3 regions of the Moritella yayanosii genome follow, and region 1 is predicted to be linked to each of the others. Evidence: predicted binding sites of a transcription regulator. Region 1 holds the regulator's gene; each other region holds the start of a gene.

What was found. Region 1 encodes NrdR, which represses ribonucleotide reductase genes. Its sites were predicted from a motif close to AAACACNANATNTNGTGTTT; they were not measured.
Region 2: the regulator NrdR is predicted to act here: its motif matches at 1,731-1,750, upstream of nrdA (class 1a ribonucleoside-diphosphate reductase subunit alpha).
Region 3: the regulator NrdR is predicted to act here: its motif matches at 1,559-1,578, upstream of nrdD (anaerobic ribonucleoside-triphosphate reductase).

What each region holds. Positions count from the first base shown of each region.
Region 1 is NZ_LS483250.1:3,808,215-3,811,501, forward strand. It holds gene MORIYA_RS17695 (DUF4124 domain-containing protein) at 1-885, shown strand; gene nrdR (transcriptional regulator NrdR) at 1,060-1,509, shown strand; gene ribD (bifunctional diaminohydroxyphosphoribosylaminopyrimidine deaminase/5-amino-6-(5-phosphoribosylamino)uracil reductase RibD) at 1,481-2,803, shown strand; gene MORIYA_RS17710 (riboflavin synthase) at 2,803-3,287, shown strand, end outside.
Region 2 is NZ_LS483250.1:1,227,899-1,231,185, forward strand. It holds gene gyrA (DNA topoisomerase (ATP-hydrolyzing) subunit A) at 1-335, opposite strand, end outside; gene ubiG (bifunctional 2-polyprenyl-6-hydroxyphenol methylase/3-demethylubiquinol 3-O-methyltransferase UbiG) at 576-1,274, shown strand; gene nrdA (class 1a ribonucleoside-diphosphate reductase subunit alpha) at 1,818-3,287, shown strand, end outside.
Region 3 is NZ_LS483250.1:1,675,045-1,678,331, forward strand. It holds gene MORIYA_RS07660 (DUF3570 domain-containing protein) at 1-209, opposite strand, end outside; gene MORIYA_RS07665 (DUF4266 domain-containing protein) at 200-412, opposite strand; gene MORIYA_RS07670 (TlpA family protein disulfide reductase) at 488-1,030, opposite strand; tRNA gene MORIYA_RS07675 (tRNA-Ser) at 1,249-1,339, opposite strand; gene nrdD (anaerobic ribonucleoside-triphosphate reductase) at 1,646-3,287, shown strand, end outside.

The DNA.
Region 1 (3,287 bases):
ATGATGCTGAATTCAAAAGGTAATTATAAGCGTTTATTATGCGCGTTAGTATGTGGCTCGATGAGTTTGTCAACATTTGCTAAAGTATATAGTTGGCGCGATGCCGATAATGCGATGCATTATAGTCAATTCCCACGTCAAATCGTGGAAAAAAATGCGGCGCAAAGTCGAGCGAGTCGTAAATACGCGGATATGAATGATGTTGTCAACAATTTATCGCCAACCAAAAAAGTAAGTAATGTGCTGGATGGTCTTGACGATATTATTGCAAATGCCCACGCTGAGCGTAAAATTGACAAGGTACTTACGCGTCGAGATCCTCAGTTGGTGTTGATTGAACAAGCTGCTGTATTGAAACCTAGAAAGCTAAAACCTGAACTATTAACACCAGTCGTTGCATCTCGCTTGATAGCGACTGTGTCGCGTAAGGCACAAGCACCCCCCTACAACGCTTTCCTCGCTGGGATTAAAAAGAAATTAAATCGTCACAATGCAACGCATATCATTGCTGACCGCGTGCGCTTTGCGCGCCAACATAAATTGTTGGTGGAGATACCCGGTACCGCTCCTGTAGCGGCATTAGTTAAATCTAATACTGATATTAATGCTCGGCGTCATCGACCCTCGACAGTGAAAAATAAAGCGTTAATACAGGGTGCTGAGCAGATTAAAGCGATTGAAAATGCAATTAGCAGCCGTAGTCAATCAAACAAAATAACAGCGCCATCAATAAAGCAAGTTAACTCGGCGTTAATGCTAAGTCGATTAAGCTATAATCACAAGGCGCGGTTACCATTATTGGGTGCGGGAACCAACCAACTTGCTCGGCAAGGTATTGCAGCTTCAAGTCAGTTTGTCAATGACGTGAACCGTAACGCTGAGTAAGCGTGAGATAAATTTAGGTCGGTTTTTATCTCATTAAAATAGCGTTCGAAAACCGACTGATTATTCAACAATTAGTTAATTTATTTATTAATTCCACGAAATTAGCTGCACTTTTCTGTACCCGCCTGCTGTTTAACGATAAACTTAGAATAATATTATTCAATAGGATTGTTTATGTTCTGTCCATTTTGTTCAGCGACTGAAACTAAAGTTATCGACTCTCGTCTTGTGGCTGAAGGCCATCAGGTGCGTCGCCGCCGTGAGTGTGCGAAATGTCATGAACGTTATACTACCTTTGAAACTGCCGAGTTAGTGATGCCACGCATCATTAAAACCGATGATACACGTGAACCTTTTAACGAAGATAAACTCATTAGTGGTATTTATCGTGCGTTAGAAAAACGTCCGGTTGCCGCAGAGCAGATTGAACTGGGTATTAATCAGATCAAATCAACTTTAAGAGCCACTGGTGAGCGTGAAATAGAATCAAGTTTTGTGGGTGAACTGGTGATGGACGTATTGAAAAAGCTCGATAAAGTCGCTTATGTACGGTTCGCTTCTGTTTATCGTTCTTTTGAAGATGTAAAAGAATTTAATGAAGAAATCGCCAAACTCGACAAATAATCCGTTATCTGAGCCCTCATTGATGATGCCAAACAAATCACGTGCTGAGTTAGACCTGCTATTGGAAGAAATAGTTTCAATTAGTCAGTTCAATGATACTGACCATTTACATATGCAACATGCGATCGCACTTGCACAAAAAGGCCGTTTTACCACGGCTCCGAATCCAAATGTTGGCTGTGTGCTGGTTAAAGCAGATAAGGTTATCGGAGAAGGTTTTCATTTACGTGCAGGTGAAGCGCATGCAGAAGTCCATGCTTTAAATGCCGCGGGTGATGATGCCCAAGGTGCTACTTGTTATGTGACACTCGAACCCTGTAGCCACTATGGTCGTACACCGCCTTGCGCAATCGCCTTGGTTAATGCGAACGTTAATGAAGTCGTTATTGCCATGGTCGATCCGAATCCGCAAGTGGCAGGTAAAGGCATTGCCATATTAATTGCCGCGGGTATTAAGGTTCGGGTGGGGCTGTTATCAGCGCAATCCCATGCCTTGAATCCGGGCTTTATCTTACGAATGCGCGAACAACGTCCTTTTGTACGTCTAAAAATGGCGGCAAGCTTAGACGGGCGTACAGCATTGAACAACGGTAAAAGTAAATGGATCACCGGTCCTGCCGCACGGTCGGATGTGCAAGTATACCGTGCTCAAGCCAGTGCCATTTTATCGACCGCCAGCACGGTTATAATCGACGATGCGTCACTCAATGTCCGTTATAGCGAATTAGGTGCCAGCCAAGCCGATTATCCGTTAGACCATGCAGAGAAGCCATTAATTCAAGCCGAGTGTTCATTAACTCAGTCTCTCCAGTCCCAACTTCGTCAGCCCATACGCGTGGTATTAGATAATCATCGTCGACTAGATACGTATCTTGCTAACGCGGGTGGTGAATTGAAACTATTTTCACAGCCCGGTCAGATACTATTAGTCAATGGTGTGACGGATAATCCGACGACAGCAGCGTTATTGCTGAATGAATCGGTATCACGAATTGAAATTGCGCAAGATAGTCACCAACACATAGATCTAAACCTGCTAATGACGGCGCTAGCCCAGCAGAATATTAATGACCTGTGGGTTGAAGCCGGTGCAACACTCGCTGGTGCGTTACTTGAGAATAAGCTGGTGGATGAGATAATTATTTATCTGGCCCCTAAGTTGATGGGTGATAGTGCTAGAGGACTAGCAGTATTTAGCGAGCTAACTGATATGGCGCAAGTGCCTAAATTTAGCTTTACCGATATCACGCAGATTGGTGACGATCTTCGAATTACAGCCAAACCGGAATACTAATGTTTACAGGAATTATTGAAACCGTGGGTACGCTCACTGGTTTAACCCCCCAAGGGGCTGATATGAGCATCACTGTGGATAGTGGCTCACTTGATTTAAGTGATGTGAAACTCGGTGATAGTATCGCGACCAATGGTGTATGCCTGACCGTTGTTGAACTACTCGGCAATGGTTACCGCGCGGATGTGTCATTAGAAACGATCAAGCGCTCTGGTTTTGCGCATTACAAAATTGGTGATAAGGTTAACTTAGAAAAAGCGTTAACTTTAAACACGCGTCTCGGTGGTCACTTAGTCAGTGGTCATGTGGATGGCGTTGCCGAGATTGTTAAGATCAGTAAACTTGGTCGTGCGACCGAATATTGGTTACAAGCACCGAATGAATTAGCCCGTTATATCGCCGAAAAAGGCTCAATTACCATTGATGGTATCAGTTTAACGATCAATGAAATTGACGGCGCTAAATTCAAATTGACGATCGTCCC
Region 2 (3,287 bases), 2.6 Mb from region 1:
ACAGAACCGAAGTTACCTTGACCATCAATCAGCATGTAGCGCAAAGAGAAAGGCTGCGCCATACGTACAATAGTGTCATAAACAGCTGTATCACCGTGTGGGTGATATTTACCGATTACGTCACCAACAACACGTGCTGATTTTTTATATGGTTTGTTCCAATCATTCTTTAGTTCGTTCATCGCAAATAAAACACGGCGATGAACTGGCTTTAAACCATCACGAACATCAGGAAGAGCACGACCAACAATAACGCTCATTGCGTAATCTAAATAGGAATTTTTTAATTCGTCTTCAATATTGATGGGTGTGATTGATGTGGCTAAATTACTCATATAAGCCTTTACCCCTAAGTTTTAAAGTGCTTTCTATTATATTTTTTAGAGATTCATTCTAGCATAATATTTACCAGCAAATACAATATATAAGAAAATTAACTCTCTTGATTACAATTTTATTCACTCCCCCATAAATAATACTTCTGAAATCGTTTTATCGTTATATACTGTGCCCATATTTATTATTTTTCACCTCTATTTCTTTTTCACCTTATTAACGTATCAAGAAGACTTTGTATGAATGTAGATAAACAGGAAATCGCTAAATTTGAAGCCATGGCCAGTCGTTGGTGGGATCCAGCAGGTGACTTCAAGCCATTACATCAAATCAATCCATTACGCTTAGACTACATAGATGAGCGCTGTGGAGGCCTATTTGGAAAAAAAGTTCTTGATGTAGGCTGTGGTGGCGGTATCTTAACAGAAAGCATGGCTCGCCGCGGTGCACAAGCACTTGGAGTTGATATGGGTAAAGAGCCCCTCAACGTAGCTAAATTGCACGCACTTGAATCCGGTACTAAAGTTGAATACCGTCAAGTATTAATCGAAGATTTAGCAGAAGAACAACCAAATAGCTTTGATGTTATTACCTGCATGGAAATGCTAGAGCATGTGCCCGATCCCGGGTCTGTAGTGAACGCTTGCATGCGTCTGGTAAAACCGGGTGGTCATGTATTTTTCTCGACAATTAACCGTAATTTAAAATCATACTTGTTCATGATTGTTGGTGCCGAGAAAATCCTAAAAATGATACCAAACGGTACCCATGACCATAAGAAATTTATCCGACCTTCTGAACTATTACACTGGGTTGATCAATCGGGTCTATATTGCCACCACATGACAGGCCTGCATTACATTCCATTAGTTGATCAGTTCAAGCTAGGCGAGAATGTTGACGTTAACTATATGCTACATACGCAGCTTATCGATTAATACCACAATTGATGTCGTTATCCTTTCACCTAACAGCACCCTCGCAGTTAGGTGAGTACGCCACCCTCAGTCTAAATAATTCAACTTAAGTCCTTATCCGCATTCTCAAACAAAGTTAGCTACTTTATGGGTAATATGAAATTTACTGTGTACAAAATGACGGTATTGTTTGTAATAACAACCACCACTCAAATTCGAATATAATACTTGCGTGATAGTTTTCTAAACGAATCAGCTGTAAATATAATCAAATTATTTGAGGATCCTCACACAAGTGTGGCAACACTTTTTTTTCTTTTTTTTTCACTTTAACTGTTGATTTTTGCTAACCGTAATTGATTACTGAGGCCAGAATGTAAGTCGCCACTAACTCACAAAATTATCCGCATGTTGTTCTGTTTAGTGCTACTTGCCAAACACCGATTATCCCTCTATCTTGTATGCATGAATACAGGACAACACTACATCTTGTGTATTAACAAGAATATCAATGCTAGTGTTGGTGGCAACATTCTTAACATTGTTTTAAGGTCAGTCAGCTAAATGAATAAGAATTTACTAGTTACAAAACGCAGCGGTAAGCAAGAAACGATCGATCTTGAAAAGATCCACCGCGTGATCAAATGGGCAGCCAAAGGATTGGATCATGTATCAGTATCACTGGTCGAGTTAAAATCTCACATCCAATTTTATGACGGTATTCGCACTGAAGATATACATGAAACCATGATCAAGGCTGCGGCGGATTTAATTAGTGAAGAAGCGCCAGATTACCAATATCTGTCGGCGCGTTTAGCCGTATTCCACCTACGTAAGAAAGCATACGGTAAATTTGAACCACCTGCGCTTTATGACCATGTGAAATTCAATGTTGATGCGCTACGTTATGATGCACATCTACTTGCTGATTATACTGCTGAAGAATTCGCCGAAATGGATGAGTTCGTTGATCACTGGCGTGACATGAACTTCTCTTACGCTGCGATTAAACAGTTAGAAGGTAAATACCTACTACAAAACCGTGTTACTGGTGCCATCTTCGAAAGCCCACAATTTCTATATATCTTAGTAGCGGCGAGCTTATTTGCCACTTACGACAAATCTGTGCGTATGGACTATGTTCGCCGTTTCTACGAAGCAACATCAACCTTTAAGATCTCATTACCAACGCCAATTATGGCGGGTGTGCGTACTCCTACGCGTCAATTCAGCTCGTGTGTACTGATTGAGTGTGACGATAGTCTTGATTCTATCAATGCAGTATCTAACTCTATTGTTAAATATGTGTCGCAACGTGCGGGTATCGGTATCAATGCAGGTCGTATTCGTGCACTAGGTAGCTCAATCCGTGGTGGCGAAGCATTCCATACTGGTTGTATCCCATTCTACAAACACTTCCAGACAGCCGTTAAATCTTGCTCTCAAGGTGGCGTTCGTGGTGGTGCAGCAACATTATTCTACCCATTATGGCACTTAGAAGTTGAATCACTGCTTGTACTTAAGAATAACCGGGGTGTTGAAGAAAACCGCGTACGTCATCTTGACTACGGCGTGCAACTTAACCGTTTAATGTACCAACGTTTAATTGATAACAAAAACATTACCTTATTTAGCCCATCTGATGTTGATGGTTTATATGATGCATTCTTCCAAGATCAGGATGAATTCGAGCGTCTATACACGCTTTACGAACAAGACCCATCAATTCGCAAGCAAACGATTAAAGCCAGCGAACTGTTTGCTTTACTCATGCAAGAACGTGCAAGTACCGGTCGTATCTACATTCAGAATGTGGATCACTGCAATACCCACAGCCCATTTGACCCAGCTGTAGCTCCGATAAGACAAAGTAACTTATGTCTAGAAATTGCTCTGCCAACGAAACCAATGCAACACCCTGGTGATGAAGATGGTGAAATTGCGCTATGTACATTATCAGCGTTCAACCTTGGTGCAATTAAAGACCTAAGTGAATTAGAAAATCTTGCAGACCTTGCAGTTCGCGCACTCGAT
Region 3 (3,287 bases), 2.1 Mb from region 1:
TCGTCATCGATTTGCTTAGTGAGAGAAAGTGCACCTTCATAGACTTGTACTTGATTATCACTCTCAGCATAAATCAACAGACCAACATCAACATCCCAGCTATCGAGGTCTGGCGGCTGAGCTGTCGCAGGTGCTGCAAGTGCACATGTCGCTGCCGCAAGTGTCATTGAAATGTTAGTAAAGGTCTTACTTTTTCTTTTTAGTTGCATCCGCAACCTCCCCCAGCAAAACTACCGCCGCCGCTAGAGCCTTCTTTACTGAAATAAGTGTGGTCCTCAAAACCCATTTCCATCGGGTTTTCCACAAGCTGCATTTCAGGTTTCGCCAGCAAGTCACGTTCCCAAGGTTTTACCCCGAGTGACGTACACGCGGTCAGGCTTAGGATGCTGACTAATAATAAAATCCGTCTCATAAAGCGCCTCCACCACTAATTAATTAACTAACGTCATCAAAATTAACTCAATCAGGTATAACTCTCAAGTAACAGCTAGTCCTGAGGTAATAACGACAAGATCTCGGCTTCGTATGTATCTAACTCTGCTAATCTAAAACCGACATGCTTATAAACAATCTCGCCCTTCTTATTAAGTATAAATGAATTAGGCAATCCCATGATTTCATATTGCTCAGCGACAATACCTTGTGGGTCAAACGCAATGGTCAATTTATTCGGGTAACGCTGTAAGAATTTAGTCGCTAAAATAGACTCTTGATCCATATTAATGGCAATAATTTCAAATCCTTGTTCGCCATATTTCGCTACCATCTTATCCATCCACGGAAATGAACGAATACAGGGTGTACACCAAGATGCCCAAAAATCCACTAACACCACCTTGCCACGATAGTCAGCAAGATTCACTCGCGTATTATCAACACCTGGTAAGTTAAATGTTGGCGCTTGGCTCACTTTATTTTCAATAACACTCACAGTGCTTTCGGCAAACGTGACGGTAGATAAAAGCAAACTGATAATCACAGAGATAGTGATTAGAAAAGGACGCATACGATTAAGAATAAATGAGTTCATAAGCTAATTTCTCAACAAAAATGAAGAATACCGATCATATATACCCAAGCGATTTCAAGATGCACAATCAATGCTAACACTATGAGTATAAACGTGCGGGTATAATAATAAAGTTAACAGAGGATTAGTGAAAAAAATATAGAATATGTGAAAAGTAGACATAAAAAAACGCTACGCGACTATTTATCTAGTAATCGATTAGCGTGTTCTTGAATGGATGGCGGAGGAGGAGAGATTTGAACTCTCGAGGAGCTATTAACCCCTGCTGGTTTTCAAGACCAGTGCATTCGGCCACTCTGCCACCCCTCCGCAGCAATGGAGCGAATATTAGTGTAACCGATTAAACTTGTAAAGCTTTATTATCCGATAATATATCGCTGTGTATTTTACGTTTGAATATCGTTCAAAAACCAACTTGCAAGTAAAATTCATCCCTTTTTTGACAAAAAACACAGTTAAAATAATTCCTTATTCAGCCGTAACGAACCTTGATCGAAATCAATACTTCAAAAGTAAACTTAACGCCTAATACACTACATATTGTGTTCTATATTCAAAGTTCATCTATATATAGTATCACCGTGTAATATTATTGTTAATTTTAAGGAGTGTTTCGTGGATTTATTTGTCATCAAGCGTGATGGTTGTCGTGTGCCATTTAACATAAAATGCATACAGGACGCCATATTCGCCGCTGCTAAATCAGTACAGCAAGAAAGTAGCAGTTATGCAGTAGAAGTGGCGAACAAGGTTCATCAAATACTCATTCAACAAGATATATCCATCGAACATGCGATTGAGATCCATACCATCCAAAACACGGTTGAAGATGTATTGATGCAAGCAAGTAATAAGCTTGTTGCCCGTGCTTATATCGAATATCGCCATCAACGTGATATTGCCCGTGAAACGCAAAGTATTCTTACTCATGAGATCAAAGGGCTTATTGAACAGAGTAATGAATCACTGCTCAACGAAAATGCCAATAAAGACAGTAAAGTGATCCCTACCCAACGCGATTTACTGGCTGGTATTGTAGCGAAGCATTATGCCAAGCAGCACATCTTGCCACGCGACATTGTCCATGCGCATGAAGCGGGTGACATTCATTATCATGATCTTGATTATGCGCCCTTCTTCCCGATGTTTAACTGTATGCTGATCGATCTTGATGGCATGTTAACCCTTGGCTTTAAAATGGGTAACGCTGAAATTGAAACACCAAAATCCATCACTACAGCAACGGCTGTGACTGCACAGATCATTGCCCAAGTAGCCAGTCATATTTATGGTGGCACAACGATTAACCGTATTGATGAGATCTTAGCGCCTTATGTCACCGCAAGCTTTAAGAAAAACACCTTATTAGCAGAAGAATGGGACATACCGAATAAAGAAGGATTTGCTCGCTCACGTACCGAAAAAGAATGTTTCGATGCATTCCAATCGTTAGAGTATGAAGTAAATACCTTGCACACGGCTAATGGCCAAACCCCTTTTGTTACCTTTGGTTTTGGCCTAGGAACAAGTTGGGAAGCACGTTTAATTCAACAGGCTATTCTCAAAAACCGTATTGCAGGCTTAGGGAAAAATCATAAAACCGCGGTGTTCCCAAAACTGGTGTTTGCAATCAAAGATGGCTTAAACTATAAATCAACCGATGCAAATTACGATATCAAACAGCTGGCGCTTGAGTGCGCAAGCAAACGCATGTATCCGGATATCTTAAATTATGACCAAGTGGTTAAAATCACCGGCTCATTTAAAACACCTATGGGTTGCCGCAGTTTCTTAAACACCTACGAAGAGCAAGGTGAACTAGTGCATGAAGGCCGCAATAACCTAGGTGTCGTTAGTCTTAATTTACCGCGAATCGCGATTCAAGCAAAAGGCGATGAATCGCGTTTCTATCAATTACTCGATGAGCGTTTGATTCTGTGTAAACGTGCGTTAGAAACGCGTATTTCACGCCTTAAAGGTGTAAAAGCACGTGTCGCACCAATTTTGTACATGGAAGGTGCCTGTGGTGTTCGCTTGCAAGCAGATGATGACGTATTAGATATTTTCAAACATGGTCGCGCATCTATTTCTTTAGGCTACATTGGCTTACACGAAGCAATCAATGCACTATTTGGTAATCAAACCCATCCTTACGACAGCAAAGAATTACAGCAAAAAGCCATTGCCATACTTACTCACATGAAAGCGATAACGGAGCAGTGGAGCATAGAAACCGATTATGCATTTAGTTTGTATG